DNA from 3 places in the Paenibacillus sp. FSL R5-0470 genome. Region 2 is predicted to be linked to each of the others. Evidence: a T-box and tRNA genes for the amino acid it is inferred to sense, from the RefSeq annotation. Region 2 holds a T-box; the other regions hold tRNA genes.
The links. A T-box is a leader RNA that pairs with one kind of tRNA and senses whether it is charged. The one in region 2 lies ahead of ileS (isoleucine--tRNA ligase), so its partner is inferred to be a tRNA-Ile.
Positions count from the first base shown of each region.

Region 1 (10,394 bases), 970 kb from region 2:
TAAATGCTCAGGCTTGATGCCTGAAAACTGAATCCGAATTGAATTTGCGTTTTAAGTATAGGATAAGCCCTCGACCGATTAGTATTGGTCAGCTCCATGCATTACTGCACTTCCACCTCCAACCTATCTACCTCGTCGTCTTCAAGGGGTCTTACTAATTGGGAAATCTCATCTTGAGGGGCTTCACGCTTAGATGCTTTCAGCGCTTATCCCGTCCGTACGTAGCTACCCAGCCATGCTTCTGGCGAAACAACTGGTGCACCAGCGGTACGTCCATCCCGGTCCTCTCGTACTAAGGACAGCTCCTCTCAAATTTCCTGCGCCCACGACAGATAGGGACCGAACTGTCTCACGACGTTCTGAACCCAGCTCGCGTACCGCTTTAATGGGCGAACAGCCCAACCCTTGGGACCTACTTCAGCCCCAGGATGCGATGAGCCGACATCGAGGTGCCAAACCTCCCCGTCGATGTGGACTCTTGGGGGAGATAAGCCTGTTATCCCCAGGGTAGCTTTTATCCGTTGAGCGATGGCCCTTCCATGCGGTACCACCGGATCACTAAGTCCGACTTTCGTCCCTGCTCGACTTGTAGGTCTCGCAGTCAAGCTCCCTTATGCCTTTGCACTCTTCGAATGATTTCCAACCATTCTGAGGGAACCTTGGAACGCCTCCGTTACTCTTTAGGAGGCGACCGCCCCAGTCAAACTGCCCGCCTGACACGGTCCCCGTACCCGGTAAGGGTACTAGGTTAGAACCTAGATACGATCAGGGTGGTATCCCAACGGCGCCTCCACCGAAGCTTGCGCTCCGATTTCTACGGCTCCCACCTATCCTGTACAGATCGTACCCAAATTCAATATCAAGCTGCAGTAAAGCTCCATGGGGTCTTTCCGTCTTGTCGCGGGTAACCTGCATCTTCACAGGTATTAAAATTTCACCGGATCTCTCGTTGAGACAGCGCCCAAGTCGTTACGCCATTCGTGCGGGTCAGAATTTACCTGACAAGGAATTTCGCTACCTTAGGACCGTTATAGTTACGGCCGCCGTTTACTGGGGCTTCGGTTCATAGCTTCGGGTTACCCCTAACCACTCCCCTTAACCTTCCAGCACCGGGCAGGCGTCAGCCCGTATACTTCGCCTTGCGGCTTCGCACAGACCTGTGTTTTTGCTAAACAGTCGCTTGGGCCTTTTCACTGCGGCCCCTCGTGCTATTCACACTACCGGGGCACCCCTTCTCCCGAAGTTACGGGGTCATTTTGCCGAGTTCCTTAACGAGAGTTCTTCCGCGCGCCTTAGAATTCTCTTCTCGCCTACCTGTGTCGGTTTGCGGTACGGGCACCTTTTCCTGGCTAGAGGCTTTTCTTGGCAGTGTGAGATCATGACCTTCGCTACTGTAATTTTCGCTCCCCATCACAGCCCAGCCTTAACGATGTGCGGATTTGCCTACACATCAGCCTCACTGCTTAGACGGACATATCCATCAGTCCGCGTCACTACCCTCCTGCGTCACCCCATCGCTCATAGCGGATTACGGTGGTACAGTAATTTCAAACTGTTGTCCTTCGACTACGCCTTTCGGCCTCGCCTTAGGTCCCGACTTACCCTGAGCGGACGAGCCTTCCTCAGGAAACCTTGGGCTTTCGGCGGATCAGATTCTCACTGATCTTTTCGTTACTCATACCGGCATTCTCACTTGTATGCTGTCCAGCGCTCCTTACGGTACACCTTCAACCCACATACAACGCTCCCCTACCCCAGATACATACGTATCTAGCCATAGCTTCGGTGGTGTGTTTAGCCCCGTTACATTTTCGGCGCAGAGTCACTCGACCAGTGAGCTATTACGCACTCTTTCAATGGTGGCTGCTTCTAAGCCAACATCCTGGTTGTCTGTGCAACTCCACATCCTTTCCCACTTAACACACACTTGGGGACCTTAGCTGATGGTCTGGGCTGTTTCCCTTTTGACAATGGATCTTAGCACTCACTGTCTGACTCCCGGCAATAAGTATATGGCATTCGGAGTTTGACTGAGCTTGGTAATCCTTGCGGACCCCGCACCCAATCAGTGCTCTACCTCCACTACTCTTATACCGAGGCTAGCCCTAAAGCTATTTCGGGGAGAACCAGCTATCTCCGAGTTCGATTGGAATTTCTCCGCTACCCCCACCTCATCCCCGCATTTTTCAACATGCGTGGGTTCGGGCCTCCAGTGCGTGTTACCGCACCTTCACCCTGGACAGGGGTAGATCACACGGTTTCGGGTCTACGTCCACATACTGAGTCGCCCTATTCAGACTCGCTTTCGCTGCGGCTCCGTCTTCTCGACTTAACCTTGCATGTTAAACGTAACTCGCCGGTTCATTCTACAAAAGGCACGCCATCACCCATTAATAGGGCTCTGACTTTTTGTAAGCACACGGTTTCAGGTTCTATTTCACTCCCCTTCCGGGGTGCTTTTCACCTTTCCCTCACGGTACTGTTTCACTATCGGTCGCCAGGTAGTATTTAGCCTTAGCAGATGGTCCTGCTGGATTCATACGGGGTTTCACGTGCCCCGCACTACTCGGGATCCGTCTCGGAGAGAACACAGTTTAGGCTACAGGGCTTTTACCTCTATCGCGGGCCTTTCCAGACCTCTTCACCTACCATATTCCTTTGTAACTCCATGTGAGACGTCCCACAACCCCTAAGAGCAAGCTCTTAGGTTTAGGCTGTTCCGCGTTCGCTCGCCGCTACTGACGGAATCACTATTGTTTTCTCTTCCTCAGGGTACTTAGATGTTTCAGTTCCCCTGGTCTGCCTCTACATCTCCTATGTGTTCAGAGATGAGTAACTGCGAATTACCACAGCTGGGTTTCCCCATTCGGACACCCCCGGATCAAAGCTTGCTTACAGCTCCCCGAGGCAGTTTCGTTGTTCGCCACGTCCTTCGTCGGCTCCTGGCGCCTAGGCATCCTCCGTGTGCTCTTATTAGCTTAACCTCGATTTTTCCTAAGAAAAATCTCACTAATAACATTTACTTGTTTGCACAAGTTGCTAAAAGATGTTCTAAAACGCAAATTCGTTTCGGTATCCAGTTTTCAAGGATCAATGTTTAAAGAAGGTATTGAATTAAAAATTATGGTGGAGCCAAGCGGGATCGAACCGCTGACCTCCTGCTTGCAAGGCAGGCGCTCTCCCAGCTGAGCTATGGCCCCATAAAAGATATAAAGTTATATGGTGGGCCTTGGTGGACTCGAACCACCGACCTCACCCTTATCAGAGGTGCGCTCTAACCAACTGAGCTAAAAGCCCATATAACATATATAACATTGTGAATCAACCAAAGAATGGTTGTCCGCTTGGCGGCGTCCTACTCTCCCAGGACCCTTCGGTCCAAGTACCATCGGCGCTGGAGGGCTTAACGGTCGTGTTCGGGATGGGTACGTGTGGAACCCCTCCGCTATCGCCACCAAACGTATATGAAAGAGACTTACTCTTTCAAAACTGAACACGAGTGAGTGTTCGAACCCGAAGGTTCTATTGTGGAAGTTTAACTTCCGATTTGAATGTCTTCATTGCAGAAGACGATTCTCCATAGAAAGGAGGTGATCCAGCCGCACCTTCCGATACGGCTACCTTGTTACGACTTCACCCCAATCATCTACCCCACCTTCGGCGGCTGGCTCCCTTGCGGGTTACCCCACCGACTTCGGGTGTTGTAAACTCTCGTGGTGTGACGGGCGGTGTGTACAAGACCCGGGAACGTATTCACCGCGGCATGCTGATCCGCGATTACTAGCAATTCCGACTTCATGCAGGCGAGTTGCAGCCTGCAATCCGAACTGAGACCGGCTTTGATGGGATTGGCTTCACCTCGCGGCTTCGCTTCCCGTTGTACCGGCCATTGTAGTACGTGTGTAGCCCAGGTCATAAGGGGCATGATGATTTGACGTCATCCCCACCTTCCTCCGGTTTGTCACCGGCAGTCACTCTAGAGTGCCCAACATTACTTGCTGGCAACTAAAGTTAAGGGTTGCGCTCGTTGCGGGACTTAACCCAACATCTCACGACACGAGCTGACGACAACCATGCACCACCTGTCTCCTCTGTCCCGAAGGCCGCCACTATCTCTAGTGGATTCAGAGGGATGTCAAGACCTGGTAAGGTTCTTCGCGTTGCTTCGAATTAAACCACATACTCCACTGCTTGTGCGGGTCCCCGTCAATTCCTTTGAGTTTCAGTCTTGCGACCGTACTCCCCAGGCGGAGTGCTTACTGTGTTAACTTCGGCACCAAGGGTATCGAAACCCCTAACACCTAGCACTCATCGTTTACGGCGTGGACTACCAGGGTATCTAATCCTGTTTGCTCCCCACGCTTTCGCGCCTCAGCGTCAGTTACAGCCCAGAAAGTCGCCTTCGCCACTGGTGTTCCTCCACATATCTACGCATTTCACCGCTACACGTGGAATTCCACTTTCCTCTTCTGTACTCAAGTCACCCAGTTTCCAGTGCGACCTCAGGTTGAGCCCAAGGTTTAAACACCAGACTTAAATGACCGCCTGCGCGCGCTTTACGCCCAATAATTCCGGACAACGCTTGCCCCCTACGTATTACCGCGGCTGCTGGCACGTAGTTAGCCGGGGCTTTCTTCTCAGGTACCGTCACTCCGATAGCAGTTACTCTACCGGACGTTCTTCCCTGGCAACAGAGCTTTACGATCCGAAAACCTTCATCACTCACGCGGCGTTGCTCCGTCAGACTTTCGTCCATTGCGGAAGATTCCCTACTGCTGCCTCCCGTAGGAGTCTGGGCCGTGTCTCAGTCCCAGTGTGGCCGTTCACCCTCTCAGGTCGGCTACGCATCGTCGCCTTGGTGGGCCGTTACCCCACCAACTAGCTAATGCGCCGCAGGCCCATCCCTCAGTGACAGATTGCTCCGTCTTTCATTCTTTCTTCAGGAGAAAAAAGAAATTATCCGGTATTAGCTACCGTTTCCGGTAGTTATCCCAGTCTAAGGGGCAGGTTGCCTACGTGTTACTCACCCGTCCGCCGCTAAGTTACTTTGAAAGCAAGCTTTCAAAGTAACTCCGCTCGACTTGCATGTATTAGGCACGCCGCCAGCGTTCGTCCTGAGCCAGGATCAAACTCTCCAATTAGTATTGAAAAGAGCGATATGCTCATTTTGAAACATCTGACGAGAAAATTAATTCTCTAATTTTGGATTTCACTTTCGTGATTTCCTACTCACTCGTTGTTCAGTTTTCAAAGATCAATGTCTCTCATTTCGTCGTCGTTGTTTGTCAGCGGCGACCTTTATAATATATCACAGTGTTTCGTTGTTTGGCAAGTCTTTTTTTTGAAAAAGTTTTTTTCAACTTTTCTTGCCTTCCGCTTCCCTTTTACACAAGCAAAAGGAGCGCGAGATATAATTTATCACGAGCACTCCTTTTTAGTCAAGCTATTTTATTAAAAAATCTTAAATTCATATAAGACTCTTGCATTTACTGCTTATCCTTAGTGTTTATACTGAGAAGAACGTCCACCCCATGCATACTTGGAAAGCTCTTTCTGAGGAGCAAAACGAGCATACATACGAAATACAGTCTTATATCTATTGGCGATGGCATGCCTGATATTTTGGTCCAAGCGCTGATCGCTCAAATCTAACAGCATCTCATCAAGTTCTTTCCGCAAAACATAATCCAGTTCCTTGCATTCTTTTTCGTTGAACAACATTCCCAACATATGCTTGGCCTCCTTCATGAAGTTGCAAGTAACACATTCACTAAAACCAAAAACCCCTTGTACATAATTAGTTAGTCCATCTCATGGAGAAAGCTGCCTTAAGATCCTCTTACACTAGATTAACCGGAGTACTCTTTTTATAACCATAATTATTAAAAATTCCCTTTATGGTTTCGTCACGATTATATACTTCTGACCTTTAGGCAATCCTTGGATGAATAGCTTTACTGTTATGCTCCATTCTCGGAAGTTTTATGATAAAAGAGAAAAAGTTATTGTGCTTTCAATGATGGCTGCAACAAATAACAGGATTATTGTCCAAATAGATGCCGTAAGTGTTTGACGCATGAACGAAGACCACTCAACACCTCTGTTCACTTTTTTAGTGGATGAGCTAAACAGGCTTGCAACTACTTTCCCGCCGAACTGAAGTCCAAATGCACAAGCAATAATGATTGCTGGAATCTCTATAATCCCATGTGGCAGCAGTCCTTTTACTATTAGTTCGAATAAATCCTGTCCTTGCAGTGCTGATAAATGAATCAGATAGCCGATAACCGCTCCGTTAATAAATAAGAATATGGTTGGCAGTATACCGAACAACCCTCCTAAAAATATGATAAGAACACCCTTGATGCTGTTATTCAAAAATATAAATACAAAGAAGCTCCATTGCGGATTAGAAGAATCTCTAAGGTTGCCACTGATTTCACTGAGCCCCTCTAATTGCTGAACCAATAGCTTTTCCAGACTGCTAGTAGCTACCCACCCTATAACCGCTCCTACTGCGAACAGCAGACAGGATAGCAATAAAGCCTTCCGGATCGTTTTTAGATCTTTAATAAACGTGAAGAACGACAACATAAATACCCTCCTGAAATTGTGATCTCTGTTTCTTAGGTCATAACCTTGCGGTACGAGCATACATTTAGAACAAACAAGCATTTCGCATGGGAGAGGAGCGCTGTCATTATGAATTCTTTTTATGTATTCAGCGGCAAAAAGATTAAACGATTCATCTATATCTTCGCCGCTGTGCTTCTTGCTGCTGGAGTTGTCTATGTCGAGAGGGGAAACATAACCGTTTTTTCTGAATCCGGACCTTCCGCGATCTACAGTGTACCAACAGAGAAGAAGCTGATTGCCCTGACCTTCGATATTAGCTGGGGGGAGAAAAGACCCGAACCAATTTTGAAGGTACTTGAAGACAAGAAAGTGGACAAAGCCACCTTCTTCCTATCGTCTCCATGGAGTAAGACTCACCCAGACATTGTAACTAACATCAAGAATGCAGGTTTTGAAATTGGAAGTCATGGTCATAAACACGTCAATTACAGCACACTTAGCAACGAAGAAATTCGTACACAGATCTCAACGGCTCACACCGTACTTACCGAATTAACCGGCACTGAACCTAATTTGATTCGTATGCCTAATGGTGATTTTGACAAAAGAGTCCTTCAGGTTGCCAGCGATCTCGGCTACAAGGTCATTCAATGGGATACAGACTCCCTGGACTGGAAGAACATCGGCGTAGACAATATCGTGAAGCGTGTAACGACAAAAGCGCATCCAGGTGATATCGTCCTTCTACATGCCAGTGATTCCTGTAAACAAACACATGAAGCACTTCCACTCATTATCGACGAGCTCCGCAGACAAGGTTATGAATTCGTTACCGTCTCTGAGCTGATTAGTCAAAGCAACACCGAAGGTAAAGAAGTACGCGACTCAGCTTCACTGAGTAATGCCATTGAGGACGCAGCTGGGCTGTAAAAACATATTCAATCTCTGGTGCCGTAATGGATGTTGATCTGTCCAAAGGATTAATGACGTGGAGAAATGAGTTCCGATATGTCAGGTGTGGGGGTATTCAGCTTCGGATAGCTCAGATCCAGACTCTCCAGTGTCTTTACAACGATGGATAAGGTCAAATAGTTGCGGTACCATTGATGATTGGCGGGTATCCAGTACCAGGGTGCTTTATCTATGCTAGATTCCTTGAAGACATCTTCATATGCTTCTTGGTAATCATCCCAATACTCCCGCTCCTGGAGATCACTTGCATCGAATTTCCAATGTTTTTTGGGATCTTCAAGCCGTTCCTTAATCTTCTTCAGCTGCTTCTCTTTAGAAATATGCAGAAAAAGCTTGATAATTGTCGTCCCCTCTTCCACCAGCATTTCCTCGAACTGCCGTATGTAACGAAAGCGACGCTTCAAGTCATCCTTTTTTAACCCTCCGTGTACCCGTGGTACCAATACATCTTCATAATGCGAGCGGTTAAATGCAGAGATATATCCCTTAGGGGGTGTCTTCTGATGAACCCTCCATAGAAAATCATGAGCCTCTTCCTCTAGAGATGGTTTCTTGAAGCTGGTCACTATAAATCCTTGTGGATTAATGCCTGAAAAAATATGCTTAACCGTGCCATCCTTACCGCTGGAATCCATTCCTTGCAGAATAACAAGCAGCGAATGCTTTTTCTGAGCAAACAAAATATCTTGGAGCTCTGCCAAACGTGCTTTAAGCTCTTCTGTTTTGGCTTCTACTTCTTTTTTGGATTTAAAAACACCTGTGTCGTCCGGATCCAGCTTGTTAAGCCGGATTTCTTTTGTGTCTTTTATCATATAGCGCTTGATGTCCATATATTCCCCTCCTGAAAGTTTTGTAAAGCATATGCATCATCGGGACGCTTCGTACAAAACTTACTTCGAAAGCATACGCTTAGTTTTGTGAGCGTTACTACACTTGTGTTACTTCGTACAAAACTCACTTCGGAAGCATCTACTAAGTTTTGTAAAGCATATACATCATCGGGATGCTTCGTACAAAACTTACTTCGAAAGCATACGCTTAGTTCTGTGAGCGTATCGTTCTTTAAGATTAACCTCTACAATCAGATTTTAATCGTTAAGATACAGTTAGAGCAAAAAACCCCGTCTTCTGAGATCAGAGCACGGGGTTCTTTGTTTAGTGCCTTCCCCATTCATTATCCGGCTGCCGGCTTCAGAATACGGTGTAGCATCAAAATTTGGAATGCATTACAAGCGATAAGCGGAACAACAATAAATACCGTCGCACTATCAACACCTATACGGAGCACGCCAATAACTTCCACAATTGAAATAGCTGTCATAAAAAAGAGGGTTGGAATCAAAGCTGAGATGTTTGTACTTTTTACTTTGAAATAAGACACAATAATAGCTGCTAGCAAAATAACGATTCCTAATATTAGATCAGACATAACATTTCTTTCCCCACCAACGACGGTACGCAAAAAAATCAGTTCAAGCAATGCGAGCACAGAAAGCACTAGTTGTATGTATTTCCAAACCTTTTGTGGAAAAACGCCGTTGCCCATATAATTCAAAATCAAATAGGCAAAAAAACCAAGTTGCGAATAAACGCTTACAAGCATACCGTAGCCAAGCAGAATCAGCGGGTATAAAAAGAAATCCCCGACACTTTTGAAATCAATTTTACCATTTACGAATTGTAGTGCCAGACCAGCGATTACAGCCCCACCCGCTCCTATAAGGAGGGTAGTCCAAAATAAATGAAACCATTTTTTTATACTCAGCCAATTCACCTCCTCTTGTCAGATTTATTTTACCAAGGATACCGACAAAACACCATTACACCCACAACATAAATGTGATCTAATTCGGCATAATACATCTAGAGAATCCTATAAAGGAGGGCAGCGCCAATGAAATGGAGATTTATCGGATCTGTGGGTTTGGCATTGAGCTTTGTTATGGCCTTAACGGCTTGCGGAAGTGAGCAGAGCAGTTCTTCTTCCGGACAAGGCAGTTATAAAGAAACGAAGACCATGGTTTTAGATATATTGAAAAGCGATGAGGGTAAAAAAGCGGTTGAGGAATCATTATCAAGCTCCAGCTCTAGCGGTACCAGTGGAATGAGCATGAAGATGATGCCACTTCAAACAACAGAGGAGATCAAGCTCGCTGTTAAAAATACTCTCACTGCACCGGAATATCAGAAGGAAATCGAGAAGATAATGACTGATCCCAAATTCGCAGGCGATTTTGCTAAAGCCATTCAATCACAAAGCAAGGAACTACACCTACAGCTAATTAAGGATCCCACTTATCAGAAATCAGTCGAAGAAATTATGAAGTCTCCAGAAATGATGACAATGTTTTTAAATCTCACTAAAACACCTGATTACCGTAAACAATCCATGAAGACCATGCAGGAATCCATGCAAACTCCATTATTTCGTATGGAAGTATTGAATTTACTTAAAAAAGTCGTACAAGAAGAACTTGAACCAAAAGAGAAAAAAGAAAAGGGTAGCGAAGGTGGCGACAAACAGGAAAGCAGTGGCGGCGGCAGCGGCGATGATTCAAGTTCTTAAAAAAAAAGGCCTTATCCCACTAATACGTGTGGGAAGGCCTCTTTTTTATGCACAAGAGTTAGTGCTCATATTTGGCAATAAGTTTATCAGCAATTTCTGCAAATAATTGTCCTGATGGTGTCTCTTCTTTGTATACAGAAGGTGAGAAATCCGGTTCGGAAATATGGTTGTCCGGTGCACCTAGCGGTATTTGTGCAAGCAGCTCCGTATGAAGCGTCTCGGCAAGCCTCGCTCCTCCGCCTCTGCCAAAGATATAATCTTTCTTACCACAGTCAGTGCA
Region 1 is NZ_CP150238.1:6,145,250-6,155,643, forward strand. It holds rRNA gene MKY99_RS27300 (23S ribosomal RNA) at 59-2,984, opposite strand; tRNA gene MKY99_RS27305 (tRNA-Ala) at 3,125-3,200, opposite strand; tRNA gene MKY99_RS27310 (tRNA-Ile) at 3,221-3,297, opposite strand; rRNA gene rrf (5S ribosomal RNA) at 3,343-3,459, opposite strand; rRNA gene MKY99_RS27320 (16S ribosomal RNA) at 3,584-5,141, opposite strand; gene MKY99_RS27325 (hypothetical protein) at 5,500-5,730, opposite strand; gene MKY99_RS27330 (stage II sporulation protein M) at 5,983-6,594, opposite strand; gene pdaB (polysaccharide deacetylase family sporulation protein PdaB) at 6,703-7,506, shown strand; gene MKY99_RS27340 (PPK2 family polyphosphate kinase) at 7,557-8,378, opposite strand; gene MKY99_RS27345 (KinB-signaling pathway activation protein) at 8,723-9,313, opposite strand; gene gerD (spore germination lipoprotein GerD) at 9,443-10,114, shown strand; gene MKY99_RS27355 (Mrp/NBP35 family ATP-binding protein) at 10,173-10,394, opposite strand, start outside.
Region 1: it has a tRNA-Ile gene. The T-box ahead of ileS (isoleucine--tRNA ligase) is inferred to sense a tRNA for this amino acid. The anticodon was not compared.

Region 2 (10,394 bases):
CCATCCGGTGCAAATCGGTTTGTCGGAAGGATTCTTAAAAAAGTACAGAAAGGAGCTTACTCATCATGACGCACCTGACAGTACAGCAGCTCTCAGAGCTACGCGCCCGATTAGAAAAAGACCGTGATACTATTCAGCACAGGCTTCAGAATAATGAAAATTACGGCTTACAGGAATCCATGCGGGATGGCACCGGAGAACTTTCCGAGAATGACAACCATCCTGGCGATGCAGCCACCGATTTGTATAACCGCTCCATGGATATTTCACTGCTAGAGCGGGACGAGCATGAGCTGGATGATATTGAAGCTGCTCTCAACGCTATGGATGAAGGCACCTATGGGATATGTAAAGCTAGCGGTAAACCGATCCCTTTTGAGCGTCTATCCGCTATTCCCTCCACGCTTTATTGTAAAGAGCATGCCCCACGTCAAAATGCACCTTTTACTCGGCCAATTGAAGAAGAATTTTTGTCTCCTCCATTTGGGCGTACGAGTCTCGATGAACGAGAGGATCAAAATGGCTTTGACGGTGAGGATGCCTGGCAGATTGTAGAAAGCTATGGAAACTCCGATTCCCCCGCCATGGCGGAGGGCAGCAACATTGACTCCTATAATGATATGGAGATTGAAGCCGATGAGCTTGAAGGCTGCGTAGAGCCTTGGGAGAACTTTATCGCCACCGATATTACAGGCAACAATGTAGTTGTAGTACCGGGACGTAGCTACGAGCGTTACAAGGATAGTGGCGAGGGAAGTTACATGCTTGATCCGCTCGAAGGCGAGGAGTAAAAGCATTGTCCCCCGCAAGAAAAATGAACAGCGTGCGGTTCCAGTTTCATCGTGGAATGGCCCGCTGTTTTTTTTATATTTTCTGCGCTATGTCATTTTGTTAAGAAAATGTTCAGATTCAGCTGGTAAACTGATCTAACGGATTCTGAAATCGACATAAAAGGAGTGTAACGTTAGTGAATCACGACTATTTTAAAAATGTGCAGCAACTCAGTCATGAAGATGACCGACGATATTTATTATTAATGAGAGGCTTACGCATCATACACGAGGAAAAAAAGCAGCGCAGCCCTCTCCAAAGATTAAAAAAGGAAAGGTACGGACTGGGGAGAAACATAGAAGCCCAAGGCTGGATAAATCCACCAAAGAAGATTGACCGAACCCTAATCCCTTCAACAAACCAAATAAAGACGGCTTCGCCTTAACAAGCTATTTGAATTCCAGCTGACGCTGAACAATTCGTACAATATCCGCAATATAATCTCCGATGATCGGTAGATTCAATGCTCCAAGTACCTGAAGAACATAGATGATCGTTGCCGCAAAAAAAGTAAAGCCTAGCGCAATCCCTACTCCACGAGCCGCTCCATATAAAATATTTTTCCAAATTAGAGTCCAAGGTGAATATAACAGCTCCGTATACTGATAAATTCGTGATTTCTCTAAGATATGGGCCCATTCAAAGGTTAATCGATACATTGTATTCATTTTTTCTTCCAGTGGAATGTCTTCTGGATTGCGATGATCTGCTGTTAAACGCTCAGGGTTTTCCTCAGGAATAACCTTTTTCTCCGCTCCCTTATCTGGGCTGTTCTTGTTGCCGGATGTCTTGACGGAGATTCTGTTCTTCTGATCCTCCACAGCCACAGCTCCTCTCATACGTCTATATTCGCCACAAAGTAAACGAGCCCGGTCAAAGAGAATACATCTCCTTGAGCACGAGGCTCGTTATTTTCGCGGGCGAAATATAAAGACTATATTTCCCGCATAAACAGAAGTTCTCTGTTTACACTTGTGCCGCTAGTATATGCTGTTTTGGGACAGGTAATGCAGATTTACACTTCAATATGGATACCGATGGATTTACCACCGACATCTACCGTTTCAAAAGCGTGTTCTCCGCCAAAATCAACCGTAGTCACAAGTACATTGTCTCGCAATACATTCTCAAAGGCTGTAACTGCTGCTTTAAGCTCATCGTCTACACTCAGCGTGAGTGCGATCCGTTTCTCGATCGGCAGATCCAAACGTTTACGGTAATCTTGAACCGCACGAATGATCTCACGAACCCAGCCTTCTTGTTCAAGCTCAGGTGTGATTTCGGTATTGAGCGCAACCGTAATTCCATATCCGGAAGCTGCGGCGAAACCTGCTTTAGCTTCTTTTTCAACGAGTAGCTCTTCAGAAGTGATCACCAGTTCTTCTCCCTCTGGCGTCGCAATCGCGATTGAGCCATCTTGCACTGCTTTGCGGGTAGAGTCACTGTCCAAAGCTTTTAGGAAGCCTTGCAGGAAGCCGACGTTTTTACCGTATTTTTTACCGGCAACTTTAAGATTCAGCTTGAGTGTGAAGTCAACAAATCCACTATCGCTAGTCTCTAGCACGATGTTCTTGATGTTGATCTCGTCTTTGATGATCTCTTCATACTCAGCCAAATGGAAGTCACGGTTCATCGAAACGATCAGCTCAGACAGCGGTTGACGATTCTTAATGCCTGTTTCGTTACGCACATTACGCGCCAGCTCAACGATTTGTCTCGCACTTTCCATATCCTCTTCCAGCTCTTTATCGATCAAGCTCTCATCAGCAACCGGATAATCTGCTAAATGCACACTTTCTCCGCCGCCAAGATTCGTGAAGATATCTTCAGACAACATCGGTGTAAATGGAGCCATCAAAGACGCTGTCTTCAAAAGCACATGGGTCAGTGTACGGTAAGCATCCAGCTTATCTTCACCTAGACCACTACCCCAGAAACGGTCACGGGAACGACGGATATACCAGTTGCTCAGCTCATCTATAAAGTTCTCAATGCCTTTGGATGTATTCACGAAGTCATTTACTGCAAGTCCTTTGTCTACCAAAAGAATCAAGCTGTTCAGACGGGACAAAATCCAGCGGTCCAGCTTATGTTCCGATACTTTAAAAGGATGATCGGCAGGATCATAACCATCGATGCCTGCGTAAAGCGTCAAGAACGCATGCGTATTCACCAGTGTATCTACAACTTTGGATTTGGTTTCCCCTACAAGGCCACGAGAGAAACGTTTGTTATTCCACGGTGCACTATCGGATAGAATCGCCCAACGGAAAGCATCCGTGCCGTAATCGTTCATGATATCCCAAGGATCAATAACATTGCCTTTTGATTTGGACATTTTTTGACCATTCTCATCAAGGATATGACCGTGAGCAATAACAGCTTTATATGGAGCTTTACCTTTAAACAAGGTAGATACAGCTAGTAAGCTGTAGAACCATCCACGTGTCTGGTCGATCCCTTCACAGATCATATCCGCTGGATATTGATCATTCAGCTTATCCTCGTTCTCAAATGGATAATGACTTTGCGCAAATGGCATCGAACCACTATCGAACCAAACATCGATAACTTCTGGTGTGCGAACCATCTCTGCCCCTTCGCTGAAAGGACTGCGTAACTTGATCTTATCTACAAAAGGCTTATGCAGCTCGATATCCTCAGGTACATCGCCAATCGCCATCGCTCTCAGTTCTTCAATGCTGTGTGGAGCGAACTCTTTGCCCGTTTCTTGACATACCCAAACATTAAGCGGTGTGCCCCAGTAACGATTACGGCTGATATTCCAGTCCACCAGTTCATCCAGGAACTTCCCGAAACGGCCTTCACGTACATGATCAGGATACCAATCTACACTGTTGTTGTTAGCAATCAGCTGATCTTTGATCGCTGTAGTGTTGATGAACCAGCTGTCTGTTGCGTAGTACAAGAGTGGTGTATCACAACGCCAGCAGAACGGATAGCTGTGCTCGTATTTTTCTTTGCCGTAAAGCAGTCCTTTTTCAGACAAAGCTTTAACGATATCCAAATCGCAATCTTTCACGAAGCGTCCAGCAAAATCAGATACTACATCCGTATACTTACCGGAATTATCAACCACGTTCACGAAGCTGATGCCGTTCTCGCGGCAAGTCTTGTAGTCATCTTCACCATGCGCTGGTGCCATGTGTACGATCCCTGTACCACTGGAATCTGTAACGAAGGAAGCACCTACGATGACATTGCTTTTCTCTGCCTTGATGTATCCGAATGGAGGAGCGTAAGTTTTACCGATAAACTCGGAACCTTTATGTGTAGAAAGGACTGTGTGCTCGCCTTTCATTACTTCCTCCACCAAATTTTTGGCAACAATGTAGATACCGTCTTCTTGTTGTACACGTACATAATCCATGTCAGGGTTCATGGCTAACGCCATATGTGCTGGCAGCGTCCAAGGTGTAGTCGTCCAAGCTAGTACGTAGTCTCCACTGTCATCCAGTTTAAACTTTGCAGTCGCACTGAGATCCTTAACAGTCTTGTAGCCTTGGGCTACTTCATGGGAGCTTAAGGTAGTCTGACAGCTTGGGCAGTAAGGACTAACGCGGTGTCCGCGGTAGAGCAACCCTTTGTCATGCACAGTAGCCAAGATGTTCCACACGCTCTCGATATACGTGTTATTCAAAGTTACGTAAGGATTATCTAGATCCGTCCAGTATCCGATACCCTCTGTAAATTCGCGCCATTGCTTCTCATAACCGAAGACGCTGTCTTTACATTCCTGAATGAATTTTTCTACGCCATATTCCTCGATCTCTTGTTTGCCGGAGATGCCAAGCTTCTTTTGTACGCCTAGTTCTACTGGCAAACCATGTGTATCCCAGCCCGCTTTACGTACCACGCGGTAACCTTTCATCGTTTGGTAACGACCGATGAAATCCTTGATTACACGGCCCAGCACGTGCCCGATATGCGGTGCACCGTTCGCTGTTGGAGGACCTTCGTAAAATACATAGTTCGGACGTCCTTCACGATTCTCCATCGATTTACGGAACGTATTTTCGTCGCTCCATTTCTTGAGTATGCGGACATCTCTTGCCCGCGCTTTTTCTTTGACATCTACTTTTTGCATGTGATGGTCAATCCTTTCATGGTTTAGTCTTTAAAGCTCTTTTCGATCCTTGGGCAGTCTGATTCAGCTCTTGCCTTCGGTACCCAAGCCGCGATCCCGCAGGGCAGCACTGGCTCGGGGTGCCACTGGGACCGGCGAGTGAAACGCCGGTCTACTCTAGCAGTGAAGGCCCCGCAGGCGAACCCGCCAGGGGAGCCTAAGAAGGGCCGCTCCTTCAGCCACATAAGTCCGTTCGCTTCCACCACCGTACCCGTTTGCACGAGGCTTTACATTGCGGGTGTCCAGAGGGCGGCAGCCCTTTGGGGTCCCCCTTAGAAAGGGGGATTTAGGGGGATGGCCACCCCGGAACAACAAAATAAGCGTCATCCCACCCCCAAAGGGGCGAGACAACGCTCGCGATACCACCCTAATTCTGCGCATGAGCACATCCTTAAGGGGAGTGTATTCAGCACAATCTCAGTCCTGCGCGTAAATCTCATGCACAGGTCCGGTGTAACGTCCGGCGGACGGCTAAGCTTACGCACGATCAACGCTTCAGCTTAACTTCTAGGGGAAGATCTTCCGGCAGGGTTCGAACAATCGGCTCTCAGCAATCGCCGACTCTCTGGAGAACGTTACCTTGTCGTACTTGTCCCGTCATCGAATACATATAAACATTATACAGATATGTTCTATTTATAGACTTTTTAAGTCTAAATGTCAACAACCGCTAGCGAAATCCACATTAGGAGTATACCTGTGCAGGCGGAATACTTTATTATGATCGATTTTAGCGGAAAATAAAAATAGAGGGAATAACTCCCTCTATTTAGCCGATTATAGCATGAAATTATAAATTAGAGGGAATTCCCCCCTATAAATTCAATCAGCATTCATTCATCATAATGCATTAGATACGATGTAGAACATCATCCTTAAAGGTTACGTTCTCGCTTGCCTCACGACTCTCCAAGGCATTCCAGTCATCCTGTGACAACAGCTCGAGCTGTGCTTCCACCAATGTGCGGAAACGAGTGCGATAGATCGAAGCTTGCTTACGCAATTCTTCAGTCTCAATAGCAACCTTACGGGATTTGGATAACGCTTCGTTAATAATCCGATCCGCGTTCTTTTCCGCTTCCTTGATAATGAGCTGCGATTCCTTCTTGGAGTTGTTCTTCACATCATCCGCCGCTTCCTGAGCGACTAAGATCGTTTTCGATAAACTCTCTTCAATATTCACAAAATGATCTAAACGCTCTTGAATGGACAAAAGCTGATTCTGCAGCTCTTTGTTCTCACGGATGACACTTTCGTAATCCTTAATTACTTGATCCAGAAATTCGTTGACCTCGTCCTCATCATAACCGCGAAGTCTCCGAGAGAACTCCTTGTTATGTATATCGAGCGGTGTTAATGGCATGCTGTGCACCTCCTAGAAATTTCGGACCTTCTAAGTCTCTGAACCATACCTGCGCAGCAGACAAAGAAGAAAGACTGTACTTCAAGTAAAGGCAGAGGATGTATCGACGTTCCAACTGCCATTCATGGTTCGCCTCTTTTATAAAATATCGGCGTCCTGCTTTAAAAATGTTTGATTCCCTCGAAATAATCAATTTCGACAAGTAAAGCCGGATTCCTGCAAGGGATTCACACAAATTTACCAACCTGAACACGGTATCGGCCCTTTTTCGTCAAACTACCAACCTCTAGAACCTTGAATCGACCAAATCCTTGAATAGATACCATGTCACCATCTTTAAGTCCGCAGGAAGGGTCTTCTTCCACTTTCCAATTTACCCGAACGCGCCCAGCCTTGATGGGAGCAAGAATTTTGCTTCGACTAAGCCGTGTTACATCTGCGGCTATGCCATCCAATCGTAGGGACGCTACAGTCAAATCCATCATTTCCAGCTTCACCTCACTATTACGCAAGGCAGAAAGTGGCAATACCTCCGTGCTCACCTGTATTCGGTGTACTCCAGTTAAATTCATGTCTAAATAATCTGCAATATCTGCAGCTACTACCACATGACAACCATCGTCCAGTACATGAATATCACCGATTTTTCCACGTTTTACTCCAAGACCCAGAATAGAGCCCATGTAGTCCCCATGCTCTAACGCCAGAAACTTTTGCTCACCAGAGGTTATCGCAAGAACGCTCAGCTCCATGTCCTCATGATCCAGATCACGGTAATCAGGTGCAATGAGTGCTCGCTTCCGCTCTGCCTCAGGGTGGCCGCCTTCCCATCTAACGATAACATCTGGATGTCGATTGACGAGACTTTGCAGAATAAATCCTTGGCGCGGATCTAGAAATTCGGTCAGTTTCGTCTCATGATATTCTCCCGCATGGGTAACCCACTCCCAAGCCTTGTCCACAAATTGTCTTTCATCGGGATGAAAATGCCCGTAAACTTCTGTCTTCATTACTTCTGCCTAAAAAATTAAGTGCAAAATGGATTTGAGTCCACCTGCCGCAAATTCCAAGACGAATAGTGCAATGATCGGGGAAATATCAAGCGTACCAAAGAGTGGCGGAATAAACCGACGAAATGGTGTCAAATACGGCTCAACAAGCTTGCTCAGCAGTTCTCCGATAAAGTTCTCACGAACGTTTGGTAACCAAGACATCAGTACGTAGAAAATAATCATGTAAAAATAAATATTAAACAGCATATCAATAATGTAATCAATTTGGGGCAAAGCTCATTCACCTCATTCTGTTATAGTCTGGATCGTCACCTAGGATTTCCGTAATGGCACCTTGAATTTCAACGGTATCTGGTGTGCACATAAATATATTGCCCCCAATTTTAGAGATTCCTCCCCCAAGGGCATAAACGGTTCCACTTAAAAAATCAATAATTCTCATTGCCTGATCATTACGGACACGCTGAAGATTGATCACTACCGTCCGGTGAGAACGGAGATGGTCCGCAATTTCCTGAGCCTCATCGTACGAACGTGGCTCATAAAGTACAACTTTTACATTCTTCTGCGAATGGATACTGACAACGTTGCCCCTTTGATTTTTGCGGGTTTCGACAGGGGCTGGCTCATACTCATCCTCTTCGTGGATTTGCTCCCGCTCCACAACTTCTTCTTCCTCCTGCAAGCCCAAAAAACTCATAAATCGGTTCATAACGCTCATCACGATCCCTCCTAATGGCCTACTAACACCGTACCTAGGCGTACCCAGGTGGCTCCTTCCTGTATCGCCACTTCAAAATCATTCGACATTCCCATTGATAGCTCCGTAATCGGTTCAGGTGTCAAAGCAAGTTGATTGAGCTCATCGCGCAGCTCACGAAGTCCGCGAAATACAGGGCGGGTAAGCTCCGGATCACCTTCTAAAGGTGCCATCGTCATTAGTCCAATTACTTTTACACGATCTAGACTAGCAATTTCACGCAAAAATCCAGGTACCGCCTCAGGCGACAGACCAAATTTCGTATCTTCTCCAGAGATGTTTACTTGAAGAAAGACATTCACTTCTTGATCTGCGGCAATCGCCTTTTTGTGTAATTCTTGCGCCAGAGATATCCGGTCCAAAGAGTGTATATATTGAAACTTGCCAATAACGTCTTTAACCTTATTGGTCTGCAAATGCCCGATAAAATGCCATGTCCCTTGGTCCCCTAAAACCTTCCATTTGTGCTCAGCATCCTGCCAGCGACTCTCGGCAATATGCTCCAGGCCTGCCTCCAATACGGAGGACACCATTTCCAGAGAAACATATTTCGTCACTGCAATTACCTTGACGTCATTTCGATCCCGGCCGCTTGCCGCGCAGGCACGTGCTACACGTTCCTCTACCTCAGCAATTCTCTCTTGCAGTGTTAAAGCCAACTTTCAACTCTCCTTTATTCCGATCCAGCTCGTCATCCTGCCTGTAACCCCATCTTCTTTACGATAAGAAAAGAACAAATCTTGATTACAGCTTGTACACCAAGATGTACATTCGATATGAGTCGGCAATATTCCTGCTTTAATCATAATGCGTCGATTCATTTCTTTCAAGTTTAGCATGTATTTGTTCTCATCTGTGTCAGATGTTCTGTACAGCTCCACAGTACTGGCTGTTTCTGTTGGCTTAGTCAGATCACCTTCCAGTCGATGAACATGCTCCATCACATAATCGTCCACCTCATAACAGCAGTCACCAATGGATGGTCCGATCGCAGCAATAATGTCCTGCGCATGGCTTCCGTAAATGGTCTCCATTTTACTCACCATAGCGGCTGCAATCTGGGCCACAGTTCCCTTCCAGCCAGCATGGGCAAGACCGACGACTTGGTGCACAGGATCATAAAAATAAAGGGGTACACAATCCGCATAAAAAGAAGTCAGAAAAACTCCCGGTACATCCGTAAGCAAACCATCGGTTGCCTGAAATGCCGAGGTTCTATCCTTTTGACCCCGCCCACGATCGGCTTCCCTTACCACTGCTATTTCTGCTCCATGGGTTTGTTCTCCACAGGTCCAAGCTTCAGGTTTGAAATCAAGAGCTTTCGCAAGCGCCCTACGATTCGTTAAGACATCTTCCGGAGCATCCCCAACATGAAATGCACAATTCAGGCTGTCATAAGGCTTTTTGCTAGCCCCTCCCTGTCTACCCGTAAAACCTGCTGTAATTTCTTTATGCTTCACACGCCAAGGCTCCAGATGGAGCAGCATAAGTGTTTCCTTCCCCTGCACAAACGGTTCCATATCCTCACCTCCGCCTTAGTGTACCACATGTAAATACCCCTACAAAATGCCGCTTAAGCTAGAACATCAAATTTACTAACTTTTAAGCCATGCCATTTCGAATCATTTTATAAAAAACAAAAAACGCACCTAATTAATAAGTGCGCCGTTCGCCTCGGTCCCCTCGTTCCAAATACATCGTTTCTCGTTCGTCCTGCCCTTGAGGCATTCTTGATTCTTCAATCTTCACAAGCACTACATCAGACCCGATTTTGACAATATTTCGCCATGGAATAATCAGATCGGTTCCGCCTCCGAACAACCCCATAAACCGAGTGTATCCGGGAATTACGATTGCATCAATGACACCTCGGCGTAAATCAAGCTCTAAGTCACTGATTTGGCCCAGCCGCTTGCCGTCCACAATGTTAATAACGTCCTTAGTCTGAAAATCAGAGATTTTCATTTTTTTGGCTGATCCTAAATAATCCTCGTTCATCTCACCACCCCTGTACAATCAGACCTATAGTCCAATATATGTTATGAAAGCTTGGCCACATGCATGAAATATCCCCACAAAGTGAGGCTATGCTTAGATGCTTACCAAGGTACTTTGCGGGGGCTCAATATAATTCCTGAAACAGTAAAAAGAGGAGATCACCCAAAATCCTTATCACGGATTCTGGATATCTCCTCATTTCAGACGATTTAAGACTTCACATGCTTTTGCATTTGCTGAATCGCAGATTTCTCTAGACGTGAGACTTGTGCCTGTGAGATA
Region 2 is NZ_CP150238.1:5,179,815-5,190,208, forward strand. It holds gene MKY99_RS22965 (TraR/DksA C4-type zinc finger protein) at 66-791, shown strand; gene MKY99_RS22970 (DUF5665 domain-containing protein) at 1,221-1,517, opposite strand; gene ileS (isoleucine--tRNA ligase) at 1,847-4,939, opposite strand; T-box leader at 5,314-5,588, opposite strand; gene MKY99_RS22980 (DivIVA domain-containing protein) at 5,829-6,341, opposite strand; gene MKY99_RS22985 (YlmH/Sll1252 family protein) at 6,569-7,351, opposite strand; gene MKY99_RS22990 (YggT family protein) at 7,361-7,600, opposite strand; gene sepF (cell division protein SepF) at 7,635-8,075, opposite strand; gene MKY99_RS23000 (YggS family pyridoxal phosphate-dependent enzyme) at 8,087-8,773, opposite strand; gene pgeF (peptidoglycan editing factor PgeF) at 8,777-9,634, opposite strand; gene MKY99_RS23010 (YlmC/YmxH family sporulation protein) at 9,768-10,112, opposite strand; gene sigG (RNA polymerase sporulation sigma factor SigG) at 10,322-10,394, opposite strand, start outside.

Region 3 (10,394 bases), 1.8 Mb from region 2:
CATTTATATTACCCCAGTCGGGACACTATGGCTATTTGTAAGGTTCACAAAAAACCTATTTCCTTTTCGTCACTTTATACAAAAGCATAGTAAGCTTAACAATAGCAGCGTCCCCAAAGCTTCGTACATCTGCTCCGGTCTCTTGTTTTATCTTATCCAGACGGTAAAGCAGCGTATTTCGATGGATATACAACTTCTTGGCGGTTTCACTTACATTACAGTCCATCTCAAAAAAGGTCTCCAAAGTCAGCAGCATTTCTTTATCTGATAGTACAGAGGAGTAGTCACCAATTTGTCCAAGCAACTGTTTGCGGCGTACATCAGGAATGCTGTTAACCAGACGTTCCAAATGCAGTTCCCAAGGTAAATGAATATACTCTCCTACTTGAAAAATACGACCAAGTACAATCGTCTCCCTGAGCAAAGCTACAGATCCAGTCAATCCCTTAACAGGGACTATAGCCGGAGCTACTGCCAAATGGAATACCCCTACCCATTCACTAGCTATCAGCTCATGTAACCCCATACTAGTCTGTGCTAGAAGATCATCTACACTCTCTTCTTCATCATCCTTATCATCCCCGCCCGTAAGTAATTCTTTACGAGCTAAAATTAACCATTCCTTCTCTTGAAGGGGAATGAGCAGAATTTCGTTCTCAAAATAGCTACGCAGTAATTTCATCAGTGAACGATAAGAGATCTGTGGACTATGGGCAATCTCACTACTTAGGAGGAATGGAATCATATCTCCGAACAGACGTCCCTTTAGAGTGATCTCATCGGGAATTTCAGTGTCATTCTTCTCTTGCTCTAGCTCCGTGTTCAACCAAGCGCCAAGCTGCCGCGCCTCCACTTCACCTTCTTCTCTAAGCCCTGTAGCTTTAAGTGCAATAGCAAAATTTCGAACTGCATAGTTGACCAGTTGTACTTCCAGAGAGGTGAGCCCCTCCATTTCTACCCAGACAGCGGTTATACGTCCGTCACTCTCATACAAAGGTGCCCAGAGATGACCCTCATGGATTACCAGCTGATCCTGTCCTTCTAATCCCATGCTAAAAAGAGAAGCTGAATGCTGCCTCCCTAACTGCTTGATTCCGGTTCTCTTTCCGGTGAGCTGCTCTAATTTTTTCCGCAATGTCTCACTATCCATAGTCACCATGCTCCACCACTTTTGCTCTTTTCGCCTATTTTAGCATATTCTCTTATATTATGTTAATCGCTACAGTAGCGCGCTACTATAATACAACCATAAAACACAAAAAAAGCCACCACCATAAGGTGATGACTTTCTGTTTGGGATGAGCCATGAAGGACTCGAACCTTCGACACCCTGATTAAAAGTCAGGTGCTCTACCAACTGAGCTAATGGCTCATAAATGGTGGGGGATGATGGATTCGAACCACCGAACACGTACGTGAGCAGATTTACAGTCTGATGCGTTTGGCCACTTCGCTAATCCCCCAGGGAAAAGTGGCTCGAGACGGATTCGAACCGCCGACACGAGGATTTTCAGTCCTCTGCTCTACCGACTGAGCTATCGAGCCATATTAAATTGACATAAAAATAAAGTGGTAGCATTAAACTTCCCACCCTAGTCTTGTGGAAAAAAATGGCGGAACCGACGAGATTCGAACTCGCGATCTCCTGCGTGACAGGCAGGCATGTTAGGCCAACTACACCACGGTTCCGCATTGATAATAATGGTGCCGGCGAGAGGACTTGAACCCCCAACCTACTGATTACAAGTCAGTTGCTCTACCAGTTGAGCTACACCGGCACGGTGTAAAAAGTAATTCTAAAAAAGTAATAATGGTGGAGGCTGAGGGGATCGAACCCCCGACCCTCTGCTTGTAAGGCAGATGCTCTCCCAGCTGAGCTAAGCCTCCAGGTATTATGGTAGCGGCGAAGGGGATCGAACCCCCGACCTCACGGGTATGAACCGTACGCTCTAGCCAGCTGAGCTACACCGCCACAATAATTAGAAATGCTATGGATTGAAAATGGCGGAGAGAGTGGGATTCGAACCCACGCACCGCTTACGCAGTCTAACCCCTTAGCAGAGGGTCCCCTTATAGCCACTTGGGTATCTCTCCAAACGATATCAGTACCACAGCAATCCAAACAGGAATTTGACTCCCTGAAAACTGAATCCGAATTGAATTTGCGTCTTAAGTATAGGATAAGCCCTCGACCGATTAGTATTGGTCAGCTCCATGCATTACTGCACTTCCACCTCCAACCTATCTACCTCGTCGTCTTCAAGGGGTCTTACTAATTGGGAAATCTCATCTTGAGGGGGGCTTCACGCTTAGATGCTTTCAGCGCTTATCCCGTCCGTACGTAGCTACCCAGCCATGCTTCTGGCGAAACAACTGGTGCACCAGCGGTACGTCCATCCCGGTCCTCTCGTACTAAGGACAGCTCCTCTCAAATTTCCTGCGCCCACGACAGATAGGGACCGAACTGTCTCACGACGTTCTGAACCCAGCTCGCGTACCGCTTTAATGGGCGAACAGCCCAACCCTTGGGACCTACTTCAGCCCCAGGATGCGATGAGCCGACATCGAGGTGCCAAACCTCCCCGTCGATGTGGACTCTTGGGGGAGATAAGCCTGTTATCCCCAGGGTAGCTTTTATCCGTTGAGCGATGGCCCTTCCATGCGGTACCACCGGATCACTAAGTCCGACTTTCGTCCCTGCTCGACTTGTAGGTCTCGCAGTCAAGCTCCCTTATGCCTTTGCACTCTTCGAATGATTTCCAACCATTCTGAGGGAACCTTGGAACGCCTCCGTTACTCTTTAGGAGGCGACCGCCCCAGTCAAACTGCCCGCCTGACACGGTCCCCGTACCCGGTAAGGGTACTAGGTTAGAACCTAGATACGATCAGGGTGGTATCCCAACGGCGCCTCCACCGAAGCTTGCGCTCCGATTTCTACGGCTCCCACCTATCCTGTACAGATCGTACCCAAATTCAATATCAAGCTGCAGTAAAGCTCCATGGGGTCTTTCCGTCTTGTCGCGGGTAACCTGCATCTTCACAGGTATTAAAATTTCACCGGATCTCTCGTTGAGACAGCGCCCAAGTCGTTACGCCATTCGTGCGGGTCAGAATTTACCTGACAAGGAATTTCGCTACCTTAGGACCGTTATAGTTACGGCCGCCGTTTACTGGGGCTTCGGTTCATAGCTTCGGGTTACCCCTAACCACTCCCCTTAACCTTCCAGCACCGGGCAGGCGTCAGCCCGTATACTTCGCCTTGCGGCTTCGCACAGACCTGTGTTTTTGCTAAACAGTCGCTTGGGCCTTTTCACTGCGGCCCCCTCGTGCTATTCACACTACCGGGGCACCCCTTCTCCCGAAGTTACGGGGTCATTTTGCCGAGTTCCTTAACGAGAGTTCTTCCGCGCGCCTTAGAATTCTCTTCTCGCCTACCTGTGTCGGTTTGCGGTACGGGCACCTTCTCCTGGCTAGAGGCTTTTCTTGGCAGTGTGAGATCATGACCTTCGCTACTATAATTTTCGCTCCCCATCACAGCCCAGCCTTAATGATGTGCGGATTTGCCTACACATCAGCCTCACTGCTTAGACGGACATATCCATCAGTCCGCGTCACTACCCTCCTGCGTCACCCCATCGCTCATAGCGGATTACGGTGGTACAGTAATTTCAAACTGTTGTCCTTCGACTACGCCTTTCGGCCTCGCCTTAGGTCCCGACTTACCCTGAGCGGACGAGCCTTCCTCAGGAAACCTTGGGCTTTCGGCGGATCAGATTCTCACTGATCTTTTCGTTACTCATACCGGCATTCTCACTTGTATGCTGTCCAGCGCTCCTTACGGTACACCTTCAACCCACATACAACGCTCCCCTACCCCAGATACATACGTATCTAGCCATAGCTTCGGTGGTGTGTTTAGCCCCGTTACATTTTCGGCGCAGAGTCACTCGACCAGTGAGCTATTACGCACTCTTTCAATGGTGGCTGCTTCTAAGCCAACATCCTGGTTGTCTGTGCAACTCCACATCCTTTCCCACTTAACACACACTTGGGGACCTTAGCTGATGGTCTGGGCTGTTTCCCTTTTGACAATGGATCTTAGCACTCACTGTCTGACTCCCGGCAATAAGTATATGGCATTCGGAGTTTGACTGAGCTTGGTAATCCTTGCGGACCCCGCACCCAATCAGTGCTCTACCTCCACTACTCTTATACCGAGGCTAGCCCTAAAGCTATTTCGGGGAGAACCAGCTATCTCCGAGTTCGATTGGAATTTCTCCGCTACCCCCACCTCATCCCCGCATTTTTCAACATGCGTGGGTTCGGGCCTCCAGTGCGTGTTACCGCACCTTCACCCTGGACAGGGGTAGATCACACGGTTTCGGGTCTACGTCCACATACTCAATCGCCCTATTCAGACTCGCTTTCGCTGCGGCTCCGTCTTCTCGACTTAACCTTGCATGTTAAACGTAACTCGCCGGTTCATTCTACAAAAGGCACGCCATCACCCATAGATCGGGCTCTGACTTTTTGTAAGCACACGGTTTCAGGTTCTATTTCACTCCCCTTCCGGGGTGCTTTTCACCTTTCCCTCACGGTACTGTTTCACTATCGGTCGCCAGGTAGTATTTAGCCTTAGCAGATGGTCCTGCTGGATTCATACGGGGTTTCACGTGCCCCGCACTACTCGGGATCCGTCTCGGAGAGAACACAGTTTAGGTTACAGGGCTTTTACCTCTATCGCGGGCCTTTCCAGACCTCTTCACCTACCATATTCCTTTGTAACTCCATGTGAGACGTCCCACAACCCCTAAGAGCAAGCTCTTAGGTTTAGGCTGTTCCGCGTTCGCTCGCCGCTACTGACGGAATCACTATTGTTTTCTCTTCCTCAGGGTACTTAGATGTTTCAGTTCCCCTGGTCTGCCTCTACATCTCCTATGTGTTCAGAGATGAGTAACTGCGAATTACCACAGCTGGGTTTCCCCATTCGGACACCCCCGGATCAAAGCTTGCTTACAGCTCCCCGAGGCAGTTTCGTTGTTCGCCACGTCCTTCGTCGGCTCCTGGCGCCTAGGCATCCTCCGTGTGCTCTTATTAGCTTAACCTTGATTTTCCCTAAGAAAAATCTCACTAATAACATTTACTTGTTTACACAAGTTGCTAAAAGATGTTCTAAAACGCAAATTCGTTTCGGTATCCAGTTTTCAAGGATCAATGTTTAAAGAAGGTATTGAATTAAAATTATGGTGGAGCCAAGCGGGATCGAACCGCTGACCTCCTGCTTGCAAGGCAGGCGCTCTCCCAGCTGAGCTATGGCCCCATAAAAGGATATAATGTCATATGGTGGGCCTTGGTGGACTCGAACCACCGACCTCACCCTTATCAGAGGTGCGCTCTAACCAACTGAGCTAAAAGCCCATATAACATATATAATATTGTGAATCAACCAAAGAATGGTTGTCCGCTTGGCGGCGTCCTACTCTCCCAGGACCCTTCGGTCCAAGTACCATCGGCGCTGGAGGGCTTAACGGTCGTGTTCGGGATGGGTACGTGTGGAACCCCTCCGCTATCGCCACCAAACGCATACGAAAGAGACTTGCTCTTTCAAAACTGAACACGAGTGAGTGTTCGAACCCGAAGGTTCTATAATGGAAGTTTAACTTCCGATTTGAATGTCTTCATTGCAGAAGACGATTCTCCATAGAAAGGAGGTGATCCAGCCGCACCTTCCGATACGGCTACCTTGTTACGACTTCACCCCAATCATCTACCCCACCTTCGGCGGCTGGCTCCCTTGCGGGTTACCCCACCGACTTCGGGTGTTGTAAACTCTCGTGGTGTGACGGGCGGTGTGTACAAGACCCGGGAACGTATTCACCGCGGCATGCTGATCCGCGATTACTAGCAATTCCGACTTCATGCAGGCGAGTTGCAGCCTGCAATCCGAACTGAGACCGGCTTTGATGGGATTGGCTTCACCTCGCGGTTTCGCTTCCCGTTGTACCGGCCATTGTAGTACGTGTGTAGCCCAGGTCATAAGGGGCATGATGATTTGACGTCATCCCCACCTTCCTCCGGTTTGTCACCGGCAGTCACTCTAGAGTGCCCAACATTACTTGCTGGCAACTAAAGTTAAGGGTTGCGCTCGTTGCGGGACTTAACCCAACATCTCACGACACGAGCTGACGACAACCATGCACCACCTGTCTCCTCTGTCCCGAAGGCCGCCACTATCTCTAGTGGATTCAGAGGGATGTCAAGACCTGGTAAGGTTCTTCGCGTTGCTTCGAATTAAACCACATACTCCACTGCTTGTGCGGGTCCCCGTCAATTCCTTTGAGTTTCAGTCTTGCGACCGTACTCCCCAGGCGGAGTGCTTACTGTGTTAACTTCGGCACCAAGGGTATCGAAACCCCTAACACCTAGCACTCATCGTTTACGGCGTGGACTACCAGGGTATCTAATCCTGTTTGCTCCCCACGCTTTCGCGCCTCAGCGTCAGTTACAGCCCAGAAAGTCGCCTTCGCCACTGGTGTTCCTCCACATATCTACGCATTTCACCGCTACACGTGGAATTCCACTTTCCTCTTCTGTACTCAAGTCACCCAGTTTCCAGTGCGACCTCAGGTTGAGCCCAAGGTTTAAACACCAGACTTAAATGACCGCCTGCGCGCGCTTTACGCCCAATAATTCCGGACAACGCTTGCCCCCTACGTATTACCGCGGCTGCTGGCACGTAGTTAGCCGGGGCTTTCTTCTCAGGTACCGTCACTCCGGTAGCAGTTACTCTACCGGACGTTCTTCCCTGGCAACAGAGCTTTACGATCCGAAAACCTTCATCACTCACGCGGCGTTGCTCCGTCAGACTTTCGTCCATTGCGGAAGATTCCCTACTGCTGCCTCCCGTAGGAGTCTGGGCCGTGTCTCAGTCCCAGTGTGGCCGTTCACCCTCTCAGGTCGGCTACGCATCGTCGCCTTGGTGGGCCGTTACCCCACCAACTAGCTAATGCGCCGCAGGCCCATCCCTCAGTGACAGATTGCTCCGTCTTTCATTCTTTCTTCAGGAGAAAAAAGAAATTATCCGGTATTAGCTACCGTTTCCGGTAGTTATCCCAGTCTAAGGGGCAGGTTGCCTACGTGTTACTCACCCGTCCGCCGCTAAGTTATTTTGAAAGCAAGCTTTCAAAATAACTCCGCTCGACTTGCATGTATTAGGCACGCCGCCAGCGTTCGTCCTGAGCCAGGATCAAACTCTCCAATTAGTATTGAAAAGAGCGATATGCTCATTTTGAAACATCTGACGAGAAAATTAATTCTCTAATTTTGGATTTCACTTTCGTGATTTCCCACTCACTCGTTGTTCAGTTTTCAAAGATCAATGTCTCATCTTTCGTCGTCGTTGCTTGTCAGCAGCGACCTTTATAATATATCACAGCACCTTTGTTTTCGTCAAGCGTTTTTTTAATTTCTTTTTTTCGCTTACCGTTTCAGCAAGTTGTTAATCAACATCTTGTCCAAAGGGGCGAGACTTAATGTATCATATTTTTCAAACTCACGTCAAGCATTAAAACAAAATAATTCTTAATCCTATTAACATTACTACGCCTGGAAGGCCAAGAACCGTTACTGCGCCTATGGTTGCGGGATTCAAGGGAATATGAACTTGTGTGATTAAACCCGAGAAATTCACTACATATATCGCGAGCGCAGCCAGTACCAAATGAGCTCCGAACAGACTAAGCCATCCAAAGCCAAGTTTTTTCCGGAATACAATTACACTCAACAATACAACCGATATGACCAGTACTCCTGTAGCTAACATTCTTAGCATGTTGATCCCTCCTATATTTCCATTTGGTTAGCGCCTACATCTGACTGCTATTTAATCCAATGCTCTTTGCATGTTTAAGATGTATCTGATACTTGCGCTCTGCTGCCTCTAAAATATAAATAGCATAATCAATTTGATCTTGACCCAACGCTTCATCAAACATTAGGTACGCTCTCTCCCACTCAGATTGCGCCTTACGAACCTCCAGCAACGTTTCCCAGCCCTCCGTATCTTTTCTACCCTGTTCTTCATCTACTCCCCGCCACAATGAGCTCCACCATCCCATTACTCATTCCTCCTCAGAATAATTTCGATGCAAAATTACATCTCGTTATTCTCATTCATATCGGGATAGGGACAAACTTAGAACAAAAAAAGGAGGCCCAGGGGGCCTCCTTTTGAAAAACACGACTTTAGAGCTACTAGAATAGCTCACGACGACCTTCCAACGCTTTGGACAAGGTAACCTCGTCAGCATATTCAAGATCGCCACCAACAGGCAAGCCATGGGCTATTCTGGTGATTTTAATCTCAAAAGGCCGAACTAAACGAGAAATATACATCGCCGTTGCCTCACCCTCAATGTTGGGGTTAGTCGCCATGATAAGCTCACTCACTCTTTCATCACTCAAACGAGTCAATAATTCCTTCAAGCGAATATCATCAGGGCCTATACCTTCCATAGGTGAAATCGCACCCTGAAGAACGTGATAATATCCATTAAACTCTTTGGTTCGTTCTATTGCCACCAAATCCTTGGAGTCTTGGATCACACAGATTACTGAAGGATCTCTAGTTTTGTCCTGACATATCTTACACGGGTCCGTATCCGTAATATTACAGCAGACGGAGCAATAATGAAGATTACGCTTGACACTTACTAGCGCTTTAGCAAAATCAATGACGTCATCCTCTTTCATGTTAAGCACATGAAAAGCTAACCGGGCGGCTGTCTTCGGCCCAATCCCGGGCAAGCGCGTAAAAGCATCGATCAGCTTGGCTAGCGGTTCGGGATAATACAAATTAATAATTCTCCTTTAGACGAAAGTGGAGTGAGTGAATTAGAACAAGCCTGGGATCTTCATTCCACCAGTAAATTTACCCATATCATTGTTCGCAAGGTCTTCAGCTTGAGTCAAAGCATCATTAACTGCAGTGATTACCAAATCCTGTAGCATTTCAACATCTTCCGGATCAACAGCTTCTGGCTTGATTTGGATAGAAAGCAACTTTTTGTGGCCATTAACTTGAACTGTAACTACTCCACCACCTGATGAGCCTTCAATCACCTTGCCACCTAGTTCTTCTTGAGCCTTAAGCATTTGCTCCTGCATTTTCTTAACTTGCTTCATCATTTGGTTCATATTATTCATACATCATCTCTCCTTTGGAATGCGCAATTTGCGCTAGTATGCTTACATTACTCTTTTATGACAACAAGGTCTTCTCCAAAAAGCTGGATAGCCTCATCAATCCAAGGTTCAGATTTCGCATCTGCAGTATCATGTTCATGCTCTAGCCGCAACTCTTCTTTGCTAGGCTGTCCCACTGACTTTTGAGCGGCTTCGTTCCAATCGCGCTGCATTATAGTTACCAGTCTATAAGGTTTACCAAGACGCGCTGCAAACACATTCTCAATGACCTGTCTGTTTGCTGGCTTCTCCGTTGTATCACGATGAATCGTGTTCTTAAACGCAACAAGCACAGCGTCGTCCATTACAGATACAGGTTCTCCGTCTACAAACCACGCATGAACCGTTACCTTCTCCTCTTTTACCCCTTGCAAGACAAGACTCCACTGTTTATAGATAGCTGCAAAATCAGGACTATCCTTACCAGCAATAAACTTATCAACATTTGGAGGCATTTTGGAGGTTGCAGAGATTCTAGGCGCAGAACTTGGAGTCGGATTCGATTTCGCAGAAGAGGCACCATCTCGCCCACCTCCGGAAATACCACCGGCCTGCAATGCCTGCTCCAGCTTTTTCTCCAGCGCAGTAATCTGTCTCTTGAGCAGATCCAGTTCACCAGAGTGGACTGCAGGAGCATTCGCCCCTGACCCAGCCTGCAATGCACCTAACGGAGCAGCTGATGCGGTCTCACTTTCCTCTTGCTGCAAGCTACAAAGCTTCATCAGTGCGACTTCAAACAAAGTCTGCGGATGAGTAGCATATTTCATTTCACCCAGGTACTTATTAAGTGTATCTACGATCTGAAACAGACGATCCCGGGAAAATGCGGTGGCCATATCTTTAAACTCGGCGGGATTAAGCACTCGCTCCGTCAGTTGATCGGCCCCAGGTACCATCTTAATCATCAATAAATCACGGAAATAATACATAAGATTCTCTAGACATTTATCAGCACTCTTACCTTCATGCATAAGCTGTTCAACAAGCTCCAGCAGAAGACCCATATCACCTTCCAATATGGCAGTGGCAAGACGTGCAAATTGCTCAGAGGGTATCCCTCCGGTCATCCCCAGCACTTGTTCGTACGTAACTTTGCCATCTGTAAAAGATGAAATCTGATCCAGCAAACTCACTGCATCGCGCATACCCCC
Region 3 is NZ_CP150238.1:137,664-148,057, reverse strand. It holds gene MKY99_RS00730 (helix-turn-helix domain-containing protein) at 56-1,150, opposite strand; tRNA gene MKY99_RS00725 (tRNA-Lys) at 1,300-1,372, opposite strand; tRNA gene MKY99_RS00720 (tRNA-Tyr) at 1,378-1,463, opposite strand; tRNA gene MKY99_RS00715 (tRNA-Phe) at 1,473-1,545, opposite strand; tRNA gene MKY99_RS00710 (tRNA-Asp) at 1,612-1,689, opposite strand; tRNA gene MKY99_RS00705 (tRNA-Thr) at 1,703-1,778, opposite strand; tRNA gene MKY99_RS00700 (tRNA-Val) at 1,812-1,887, opposite strand; tRNA gene MKY99_RS00695 (tRNA-Met) at 1,896-1,972, opposite strand; tRNA gene MKY99_RS00690 (tRNA-Ser) at 2,003-2,094, opposite strand; rRNA gene MKY99_RS00685 (23S ribosomal RNA) at 2,177-5,105, opposite strand; tRNA gene MKY99_RS00680 (tRNA-Ala) at 5,245-5,320, opposite strand; tRNA gene MKY99_RS00675 (tRNA-Ile) at 5,342-5,418, opposite strand; rRNA gene rrf (5S ribosomal RNA) at 5,464-5,580, opposite strand; rRNA gene MKY99_RS00665 (16S ribosomal RNA) at 5,705-7,262, opposite strand; gene MKY99_RS00660 (pro-sigmaK processing inhibitor BofA family protein) at 7,565-7,831, opposite strand; gene MKY99_RS00655 (DUF2508 family protein) at 7,866-8,117, opposite strand; gene recR (recombination mediator RecR) at 8,254-8,853, opposite strand; gene MKY99_RS00645 (YbaB/EbfC family nucleoid-associated protein) at 8,893-9,204, opposite strand; gene dnaX (DNA polymerase III subunit gamma/tau) at 9,252-10,394, opposite strand, start outside.
Region 3: it has a tRNA-Ile gene. The T-box ahead of ileS (isoleucine--tRNA ligase) is inferred to sense a tRNA for this amino acid. The anticodon was not compared.